3 regions of the Rhizobium sp. WW_1 genome follow, and region 3 is predicted to be linked to each of the others. Evidence: predicted binding sites of a transcription regulator. Region 3 holds the regulator's gene; each other region holds the start of a gene.
The links. The regulator LexA, encoded in region 3, represses DNA repair genes until DNA is damaged. The targets are predictions, from matches to a motif close to TGTTCNNNNTGTGTTCNG.

Region 1 (3,279 bases), on a different contig from region 3:
CGATGGAGAAGGAGCGCGCATCGCCCTTGACGACGGCCTTGCCGGGGCAGGCGAGGCCGGTGGGCACATCGAGGCCGTCGGTCAACACGTAGCTTGCCGGCACGGCCAGGCCGCAAATGGCGCGCCGCATGGCGTCAAGGCTGGCCTTGCGGATATCGGTCGTATCGATGCGGGAAGCACTAGACGAAGCGATAGAGACCGTTGCTGTTGCAAGAATCTCGACAAACAGTTCCTCGCGTCTCGCGGCAGTCAATTGCTTGGAATCGTTCAGGCCGTTCGGAATATGCTCGGGGTCGAGAATGACAGCGGCGGCGACGACCGGACCGGCAAGCGGCCCCCTGCCGACTTCATCTGCTCCGGCAACCGGCCAATGCCCGGCGCGGCGCGCAATCAGCTCCAGTTCGAAGGTGGGAACGAGCGGAGCATCTTCGAAGAGCATTGGAGAATCGGGCGGTGCGCGGCGTGGCATGCGGCGAAGCTCGCACACCGCCCGATCTCCTGCAAGCCCCCGGTGGATCATGGCGGCGAACCAAGGGGCTTTTCCAGCGGGTACAGGGAAACCCGCAAGGAAGGTCGCAATCAAATAATCAGAGCAGCGACAGCTGCACGCCGCTACCGTCAGGCGGCAGGAACAGGTCGTCGCGCAACGCAATATTGCGGCGCGTGAGCTCAAGCCGGCGCGTCGCCATTTCGAAGCGACGGCTGATCTGCCAGGCATAGGGACCGGCGCCCTTCATGCGCTTGCCGAACTCCGCATCATAATCCTTGCCGCCGCGCATCGAACGGATCAGCGACATCACGTGACGATAGCGATCCGGATAGTGCTGCAGCAGCCAATCGCGAAACAGCGGGCTCACCTCCAGCGGCAGCCGCAGGATGACATAGCTTGCCTCCTGCGCGCCGGCCGCTTTGCCGGCATCGAGGATGCGCTCGATCTCGTGGTCGTTAAGCGCCGGGATGATCGGAGCCACCATGATCGAGGTGCGGATGCCCGCTTCGTTCAAGGCCTGGATGGCCTCCAGCCGCCGCGGCGGCGTCGCAGCCCGTGGTTCCATCGTGCGCGCGAGCTTGCGGTCGAGCGTCGTCACCGACAGGCTTACCCGCACAAGGTTCTTGGCGGCCATCTCCTTGAGGATGTCGATGTCGCGCATGACCAGCGCCGACTTGGTGACGATGGCGACCGGATGGTTCGCCCGGTTCAATACGTCGAGGATCTGGCGCATGATCCGCCATTCCTTCTCGATCGGCTGATACGGGTCGGTATTGGTGCCGATGGCGATGACCCGCGGCTTGTAGCCGGGTTTTGCCAGCTCGCGTTCCAGAAGCTTGGCGGCGTCCGGCTTGGCAAACAGCTTCGATTCGAAATCCAGACCCGCCGACAGGCCCATATAGGCATGTGTCGGCCGCGCGAAGCAGTAGATGCAGCCATGTTCGCAGCCGCGATAGGGATTGATGGAGCGGTCGAAAGGAATATCGGGAGATTCATTGCGGGTAATGGCCGTGCGTGGCTTTTCCACCTGCACTTCGGTCTTGAAGGGCGGTAGTTCCTCCCAGCTTTGCCAGCCGTCGTCGAAGGCCTCGCGCTGCTGCGGCTCGAAGCGGCCGCTCGGGTTCAATCCGGCGCCGCGTCCACGCCGGCGCTCGACGTCGACCCTGAGGCCTGTATCGGCGATCAAGGCGTTGGCAACGTCTGCCGTATTGGCAGGCGCGAAAGCGACCTGCCCTGCAAGGGACTGCTCGTTCATCGGTAGCTCCAGGGCGGATCATGCCATCGCATTCCGCGTCTAAGATGATTAAATTCCTATCCGACAAATGAGAACATTGCAAGAACAAAATGCGGATTTGCGCCGCACCATGAAGCGTTTTCTCTCCCCTTTTTTCTAGGCCCTGCCAGCACTCCGCTTCCATGCGTGAGCCTTTGCTCAAACAATCGAGCGCAAGGCTTATGCGCTGGCAAAAAATTGTGCGCCGCTCTATAAATGGGCAATGTTGACTGTTATCATCGAATGCCAGGATCACGAACCCGAGCTGGCGCAGACATTGGCGGCATTGGTGGGAGGCGCGGTCGAGGGGCTGGTCAGCGATGTGGTCGTGCTTGACCACGGTTCCAGCGACGGCACATCGAAGGTCGCGGATGCTGCCGGCTGCCGCTTCTATTCACAGTGGGATATCAACGACATATTGCGGTCGGCGAGGGGAGACTGGCTGCTGCTGGTCGAGCCGGGCGCACGCCCGCAGGCCGGCTGGATCGATGAAATCGCCGAATATGTTTCCCTGAACAAGGTCCCGGCGCGCTTCACCGCTTCGCGAGGCTATCGCCGACCCTTCCTGAAGCGGATCGGCCGCAGTATGCCACCGCTCGAACTGGGCCTGCTGCTCTCCAAGCATCAGGCCATCTCCCTTGCGAAGACCGGCATGCGCCTGGCGGAATTTGCTAGGGGTCAGAAAGGCCGGCGGCTTTCAAGCGAGCTCATTCCTTCCTGGGTGGCGCGCGCGGCACGATAGGCACCGTCGCCCGATCCGAGATTCCATTTGAAAAGCTGCAAATAGGTGCGATAATTGTGGCGTGGCGGCACCTTTCGCGTGTCGCGTCGGGCCGACCATAGAGATGCCGATATACGGCGGAACAGGTCAGCGGAACACTCCTTGTCCGCCGGGATACCGGCGAAAGGAGGTGCGTTATGAAACGCACGATGTTCACTGGCTTTATCGCTACAGCCTTCGTGGCAACCGTTATTCTTTATCCCGGCGTCGCCGCTTCCCAGGCGACGCTCGCCTGCGCCCAACGCGTCGATATCGTTGCCTTTCTTGGCGACCATCTTTCGGAAAAGCTTTCCGCCGTCGGCAAGCTCGATCCCAGTACGATCATGGAGATCTACACGGCCGAAAGCGGCAACTGGACGCTCCTGATGAGCGATGCCTCCGGCCATAGCTGCATCATCCTCAGCGGCGACAAATGGGAATCAATTCCCACATTGCCGGGCCCGAAGGCATAACGGACCGGATAGGCCTGAAGGTGTGCTGGATCTATCTGGAGCCGGCGCCGCGCTTCAGGTGCTCGTCGAGGCGCGGCATGATCTCCACGAAATTGCAGGGCATGTGGCGGTAGTCGAGCTGCGCCTTCAAAATGCCGTCCCAGGCATCCTTGCAGGCGCCGGGAGAGCCCGGCAGCACGAAGATGAAGGTGGCGTTGGCCACGCCGCCGGTTGCCCGCGACTGGATGGTCGCGGTGCCGATCTTGTCGTAGGAGATACGGTGAAAGACCTCGGAAAAGCCGTC
Region 2 (3,279 bases), on a different contig from region 3:
TCAGAATGCCGGTGACGGCTGCACTAACGCCGACGCCAAGCAGGTAGAGCATGGCAGTGAGGTCCGGCATCACGAGATCAAGGATTGCAATTCCCGTTGCCCGGCCGATTGCGAGCAGGATCAGGCTGAGGCCGATGCCCCATATGCCCGTCTGGAACTGCATCGACCAGGCATCCTCGCTATGGGAGACGACGCGCGTAATCATCACGTAAACGGCAATGCAAAGGGCGGTGACGACGGGCAGTAGCGCGATGAAGCCGACTTCCTGAAAGCTCGGCTGGATGATGAGCATCGCGCCGAAGAAGCCGACGGCGCAGGCGGTGTAGCGTCGCCATCCGATGGTTTCCTTAAGGAAGATGCTGCTCAGGATCGTCAGCATCATCGGCTCGACGAAGAAGATGGCGATGGCGTCGGCAACTTCCATGACCTGCAGCGTGGTCACGAAGGACACCATGGACAGTGTGAGCACGGCAGCACGGATGGCATGAATACCGCTGCGCCGCCATGTCCACAGACCCCATTGTCCGCGCATAACCATCATCGGCAGTGCGAAGAGCGATTGGAAGATGAAGCGCGCGGCAGTGACTTCTCCCGGCGGAATGGTTGTTGCCGCGAGCTTGGAGAAGATGTCGATGATCGGCGAGAGGACGACGGATAGAAACATCATCAACAGGCCGAAGGTCAGCTCCGATTGCGGCAATCGGACTGAGGAGCCGCTGGAGGTGTTCATTACAGAATTTCCTTGAGAATCAGTTCTTTGCCGTCATCTTCTTGCACCAATCGGCAAAGTCGGAAATGGCTTGCTCGGCGCCGATGTCGTTGAGCGTCTCGTGCCGCATGTCTGGATAGATCTCAGTGGTGATATGAGCGAGGCCAGCACCTTTCAAATGATTTGCCAGCCAGGAAATTGCCTTCGCGTTGTCGGTTGCCGGGTCCTTGCCACCGCCGACGAGATGGATCGGCATGTCGCGAGAGAGACGGTCGAGATAGGTCCTTTGTGGCGCTCGGAAGGTGAGTTCGAATATGTCGAGCCAGAGCGAGACGGAGGCATCGAAGCCGCACAGCGGATCGGCGACGTACTTGTCGACCTGCGCCGGGATGCGGGAGAGCCAGTCGAAGTCCGTGCGTCGGTTCGGAATAGATCGCGCCCAGGTGCCGAAGGTCAATTTCGGCAGCGGTCCGCTTGGCACATCCGATCCCTTGAACATCCGCTCGGTCCTGAGAATGAGTTGGGCGGCGCGGCCGGCAATGCCTGGATTGAAATTCGAGTTCCACACGGTGACGGCATCGAATTTGTCGGGATAGGTGACGGCCGCGTTCAGGCTGATTAGACCGCCCATGGAATGACCGAACAGGATGATCGGCAGGCCGGGATGGGTGCTTGCGGCGAGCTCACGCATGGCAAGGACATCGGCGATGACCTGCTCGACACCATCTCTTCGGGCGAAGCGCCCGATCGGCGCATCGTAGGCAACGGTCTCGCCATGCCCGCGATGGTCATGGGCATAGACATGAAATCCTTGGGCGGCCATCGCGTTCGCGAAGGTTTCATAGCGACGGGAGTGCTCGGCGAGGCCGTGCGAGATCAGAAGGACGCCGCGAGCATCGATCGCCGTCGGCAAATGATGATAGGCAAGGGTCGCGCCCGTCGGACTGTTCAGGCGCTGTGTCTCGGCGAACATGCTTCATTCCTCCCGGATTGAACGAAAGGTTATCATCCGCCCGATTGCAATGGATAGGTGGTGAAGCTCACAGAAATAAATCTTTCCGAGCGCCGCGATTCAGGATTGCGCACACTCGAGCAACCTGCTTATTTGTTCCCATAATGTTCCAGTTGGAGGCGGGGAATGAAGCATTGGCTTCGGGTATTTGCGGTTGCAATCCTTTCGGTCGGCATTGTGACCGGCGCCATGGCGCAGGACCATAGCCGCGGGCGGACGCGCTTTATCCTGGCGGCAAGCTGGGAGCCGACATTTTGCCAAACGAACCAGAAGAAGGCGGAGTGCCGGAACCAGTCGTCGGACAATCATGACGCCACGAATTTTTCGTTGCACGGCCTCTGGCCGATGCGGCAGCAATATTGTGATGTCTCCGATGATCTGAAGCAGGCAGATCGCAGCAGCGACTGGAAGGACCTGCCGGCGGTACAGCTGTCGCAAGACGTGAAGACCAAGCTCGACAAGGTGATGCCGGGCACGCAATCCGGGCTCGAGCGGCACGAGTGGATCAAGCACGGCACCTGCACGAAGCTCAGCGCCGACCAATATTTCTCCATCGCCGCCGGCCTGATTACCGAACTCAATGCATCGACGGTGCGCGATCTCTTCGCCCAGAACATCGGCAAGGAGCTCGACGCCGAAAGCATCAAGGCAGCCTTCGACCAGAGCTTCGGCGAGGGGGCCAATGCCCGCATCAAGATGAGCTGCCGCCGCGTCGGCAATGTCAGGATGATTTCTGAGTTGACCATAGGTCTCTCGGAAGATGCGATCGATCCGCCGCAGGGTAACGAGCCTCGGCTTGCGAAGCTCATCCAGGGGGCGGGCAGCACTTCCTTCGGCTGTGACCGCGGCGTGGTGGACGCGGCCGGTTTCTAGCCTAATCCGGTCTTTGCGACGCGGATAAATGCCCTCGGACAAGGTTTCGCCGTTGCCCGAGGGCCGGGTTTCGCCTACATAGCGGCACAATTCGCAATGTTATCCGCCCGTGGAGTAACCCAAGCTATGGCACGTCAGTTTATTTATCATATGGCCGGACTGAATAAGTCCTATGGCGCCAAGAAGATCCTCGAGAACATCCATCTCTCCTTCTACCCCGACGCCAAGATCGGTATTCTCGGCCCGAACGGTGCGGGTAAGTCGACGGTGCTGCGCATCATGGCCGGCCTCGACAAGGAATATACCGGCGAAGCCTGGTTGGCCGAAGGCGCCACCATCGGTTACCTCGCGCAGGAGCCTCAGCTCGATCCGAACAAGACGGTTTTCGAAAACGTCATGGAAGGCGTTGCCAAGAAAACCGAAATCCTCAATCGCTACAACGAATTGATGATGAACTATTCCGACGAGACTGCGGAAGAGGGCGCCAAGCTCCAGGACATCATCGACAGCCAGAATCTCTGGGATCTGGAAAGCCAGGTCGAGATGGCAATGGAAGCGTTGTGCTGCCCGCCGCGCGATGCCGAAGTCACTAGCCTTTCCGGCGGTGAGCGCCGCCGTATCGCGCTTTGCCGCCTGCTTCTCTCGCAGCCGGACCTGCTGCTGCTCGACGAACCGACCAACCATC
Region 3 (3,279 bases):
ACCGGGCGCCAGCCTTGCCAATAGACGATTGTTCTTACGCGTGTAGGTGACGCCGTTAGCAGCGAAATGCGACGATGTCACGGAAAGATCGCGCGTTTTGAAAAGGATTGCGCGCGCCCTGAGCCCAGGATCGCTGGTGCGACACGGCAAATCATAAAATACCTCCATGCCCTCCGGCGTCAAAATCTCCAGATCCGCATTGGCCACCCTGACCGTCAAGCCGAACGAATGCTCCATTATCCGCGGGCCGCCAGCAACCTCTTCAAAGAAGCTGCGATAAGCCGCCGGCTTTGGCGCGCAAAGCGCTACCCGCGCGATGCCTGTCACGCCATTCTTATGGTGTTCGAGCACGCTGCGGTCAGCCGGCAAGGCATTGATACGCTGACAGCAGAAGGCGAGGAAGTCCGGCGCGCGCAGATCGGCAGCAAAAGCGAGACGAAAGCCGGCCGTCGTTTCGGTTCCGTCCGGCATCTTCATAGGTCGGGAAAAATCCAGCATTTGCCCCGCCGAAATGGCTGCCGCCCTGAAACGCTCGTCATCAGCAACGGCATCATCCGTGCCGAACACCACAGCCGAGAAGCCATCCTGACCAACCCGGAAGCGGTAGGCCTGGTCACGGGCGACGAAGACATTCCCGTCGACGATACTCGTCTCGCATTGTTCCGGAGACGCCACGCCGAGTGGCTCGAGATAGGTCTTGTCGGCAAGGAAGACGCAGGCGTTTTCGGTGCCGAAAGGATGGCGCGCCTCCGGAGCCACCGTGAAACCGAGCTTGCCGAGGCGCTCGCGCGCAAGCGCTATGTTCACGGCCGGCAGCACGAGATGATCCAGCGGATGCGGGGACGAAGTCATGGCTCCTCCTGTATGCCTGCGGCAGCAGATTTGCGCCGATCCCTAGCGCAATTCAAGATGGGCACACGAAGCTTTTCAGGACTTCGCCAGCGGAAGACGATCTCGCAAACGTGAGGACTGATTCTGCCTCATAGCCAGCTTCAGCAGTATCACATGTCACTGCTTCGTATCCTAAACATAGCGGCCGCATTACAAAAGGCTGCCAGTTGACAGAACAGCATTTCCCATATTTTCCGATAGTTTAGCGTGGATATAACGCTTTGATCCCTTCAGCCGGTCCATTCGCAAGTCGTAATTATTTAATCGACGCAACAAGGCTTTACCGAAATTTAAGTACTTGCGGAACACATATGGAACATATAGTGTCCGTTCTGGATTTGTTTCACCGTTTTTCTTGATTCTGGGGTTCCAAGACGATGTTGACGCGCAAGCAGCAGGAACTGCTTCTCTTCATTCACGAACGCATGAAGGAGTCCGGTGTTCCGCCATCTTTCGACGAGATGAAGGACGCACTGGATCTGGCCTCCAAATCCGGCATTCACCGTCTGATCACGGCGCTGGAGGAGCGAGGCTTCATCCGCCGGCTGCCGAACCGGGCGAGAGCGCTCGAAGTCATCAAACTGCCGGATGCCTATAATCCCAGCTTGCAGCCGCGCCGTGGCTTTTCACCGAGCGTCATCGAAGGCAGTCTCGGCAAGCCTCAGCCTGTGGCTCCACCCGCCCCGCCGAAAGTGGCAAATGACGATCACAATGGTTCGGCGTCCGTGCCGGTCATGGGTCGCATCGCCGCCGGCGTGCCGATTTCCGCGATCCAGAACAATACGCACGATATTACCGTTCCGGCCGACATGCTCGGCTCGGGAGAGCATTATGCGCTTGAAGTGCGCGGCGATTCGATGATCGATGCCGGAATTTTCGACGGCGATACGGTCATTATCCGCAATTCGACGACGGCCAATCCCGGCGATATCGTCGTGGCGCTCGTCGATGACGAAGAGGCGACGCTGAAGCGCTTCCGCCGCAAGGGCGCCTCGATCGCGCTGGAAGCCGCCAATCCCGCCTATGAAACGCGCATCTTCGGGCCGGATCGCGTCAAGGTCCAGGGCAAGCTCGTCGGCCTTATTCGTCGCTATCACTGACCGGTGATGCCGATATGACTGGCGCGTCGAATTTTCCAGTGCGCCAGTCGTAAGTTCGATGCCGGGTCCATGGTCTCTGCGGATTGTCGAAGGCGGTGGAGATATTGGGCTTATCTGCGTCGAGTGCCATTTCGAGCGATCCCGTTCGCCGCAATGTTGCGCCGGTGATGAGCGTCGCTCCGGAGCGGCAGCGATCCAGCCGCAACCGGATTGGTGTCACGACAATGTTTGCGGTATCGCAGGCTGACGGCAGATAGGCTGCATTCTCTATAGTGATCAAGAAGGCGCCATTGTCGAGCATGGCCACGCACCATGCGCCTTTCTGGCAGGCGAAGCTTCCCTGCATCGTTCGGTCGAGCGCTGCCTCCATTGCCTTGCGGACGACGTTCTGTTCTTCGCTGCTTAACCTCCTGCCGCGATCTGCCTTGCTGAGTTGCGGCAGCCTGCTGTCGGCCGGAAGCATGGTCGGCGGCTGATGCTCTGCCGCGGCCAATGCCTTTTGCCATTGCTCGAAGATGAATGCTTGCGGCCTCTCGCGATTGGTAGCGAGAATGTCGTCCTGCCGCAGCGCCACCAGCATGCCATCTTCGGAAATCATCAGGTCCGGCTTCGGCACGCCGCTCCCGAATGCTGCCACACCAACGGACGAAAGCAACAAGAGGAAGCCAAGGTGGCGAAGCCGCGTCCGCAATATGCTCATGACCAGGAAGCCGACGATGAATGTCGGCATCAACCAGGCGGGCTGACGGCCGAAGGTGATATCGCCGCCCCAGCCGGCGACGGTTTTCGCGATCGCGATGACGAGTTCCAGTCCCTCTCCGGTCACCTTCCAGAAAGGTCCGTCGAGACCGAGTGGCATGAGCATCATTGCCGCCATGCCGAATGGCATGACGATGAAGGAGACAACTGGCATGGCCGCCAGATTGGCGGCAAGACCATATGTCGCCAACCGGTGAAAATGCTCGATCGAGAAGATGGCCGTCGATGCGCCACCGATAAACGAGGTCGACATCACCCCTCCGAAGAAACGCGCGACGAACAGCAGTGGGCTTAACACGCGGATCTTCGGCAGGACGCTTTCGCGATGCCGCCGCCGCTTCCACAGCGAGTAGCCCGACACCAGCGCCAGCGTCGCGGCATAGGACATCTGGAAGCTCGGGCCGAGCACCTGCGACGGCGAGAGAACAAGAATGACGATCGCCGATAACGCGACATTGCGCAGACTGAGGGACGGCCGATCGAAGAGCACGGCCACGAGCATGATCGCCATCATGATGAAAGCGCGCTC

Region 1: a site for LexA is predicted at 1,815-1,832, ahead of BJ928_RS03505 (PA0069 family radical SAM protein). Genes of this name have one in related genera too.
Region 2: a site for LexA is predicted at 1,816-1,833, ahead of BJ928_RS19785 (ribonuclease). Genes of this name have one in related genera too.

The regions. Positions count from the first base shown of each region.
Region 1 covers NZ_RAIN01000001.1:742,510-745,788, reverse strand. Annotated here, with positions in the region: gene BJ928_RS03510 (ribonuclease HII) at 1-469, opposite strand, end outside; gene BJ928_RS03505 (PA0069 family radical SAM protein) at 588-1,745, opposite strand; gene BJ928_RS03500 (glycosyl transferase) at 1,987-2,505, shown strand; gene BJ928_RS03495 (hypothetical protein) at 2,682-2,996, shown strand; gene moaB (molybdenum cofactor biosynthesis protein B) at 3,028-3,279, opposite strand, start outside.
Region 2 covers NZ_RAIN01000006.1:349,462-352,740, forward strand. Annotated here, with positions in the region: gene BJ928_RS19775 (DMT family transporter) at 1-730, opposite strand, end outside; gene BJ928_RS19780 (alpha/beta hydrolase) at 750-1,682, opposite strand; gene BJ928_RS19785 (ribonuclease) at 1,911-2,594, shown strand; gene ettA (energy-dependent translational throttle protein EttA) at 2,721-3,279, shown strand, end outside.
Region 3 covers NZ_RAIN01000010.1:182,338-185,616, forward strand. Annotated here, with positions in the region: gene BJ928_RS26410 (VOC family protein) at 1-852, opposite strand, end outside; gene lexA (transcriptional repressor LexA) at 1,269-1,991, shown strand; gene BJ928_RS26420 (ComEC/Rec2 family competence protein) at 1,972-3,279, opposite strand, start outside.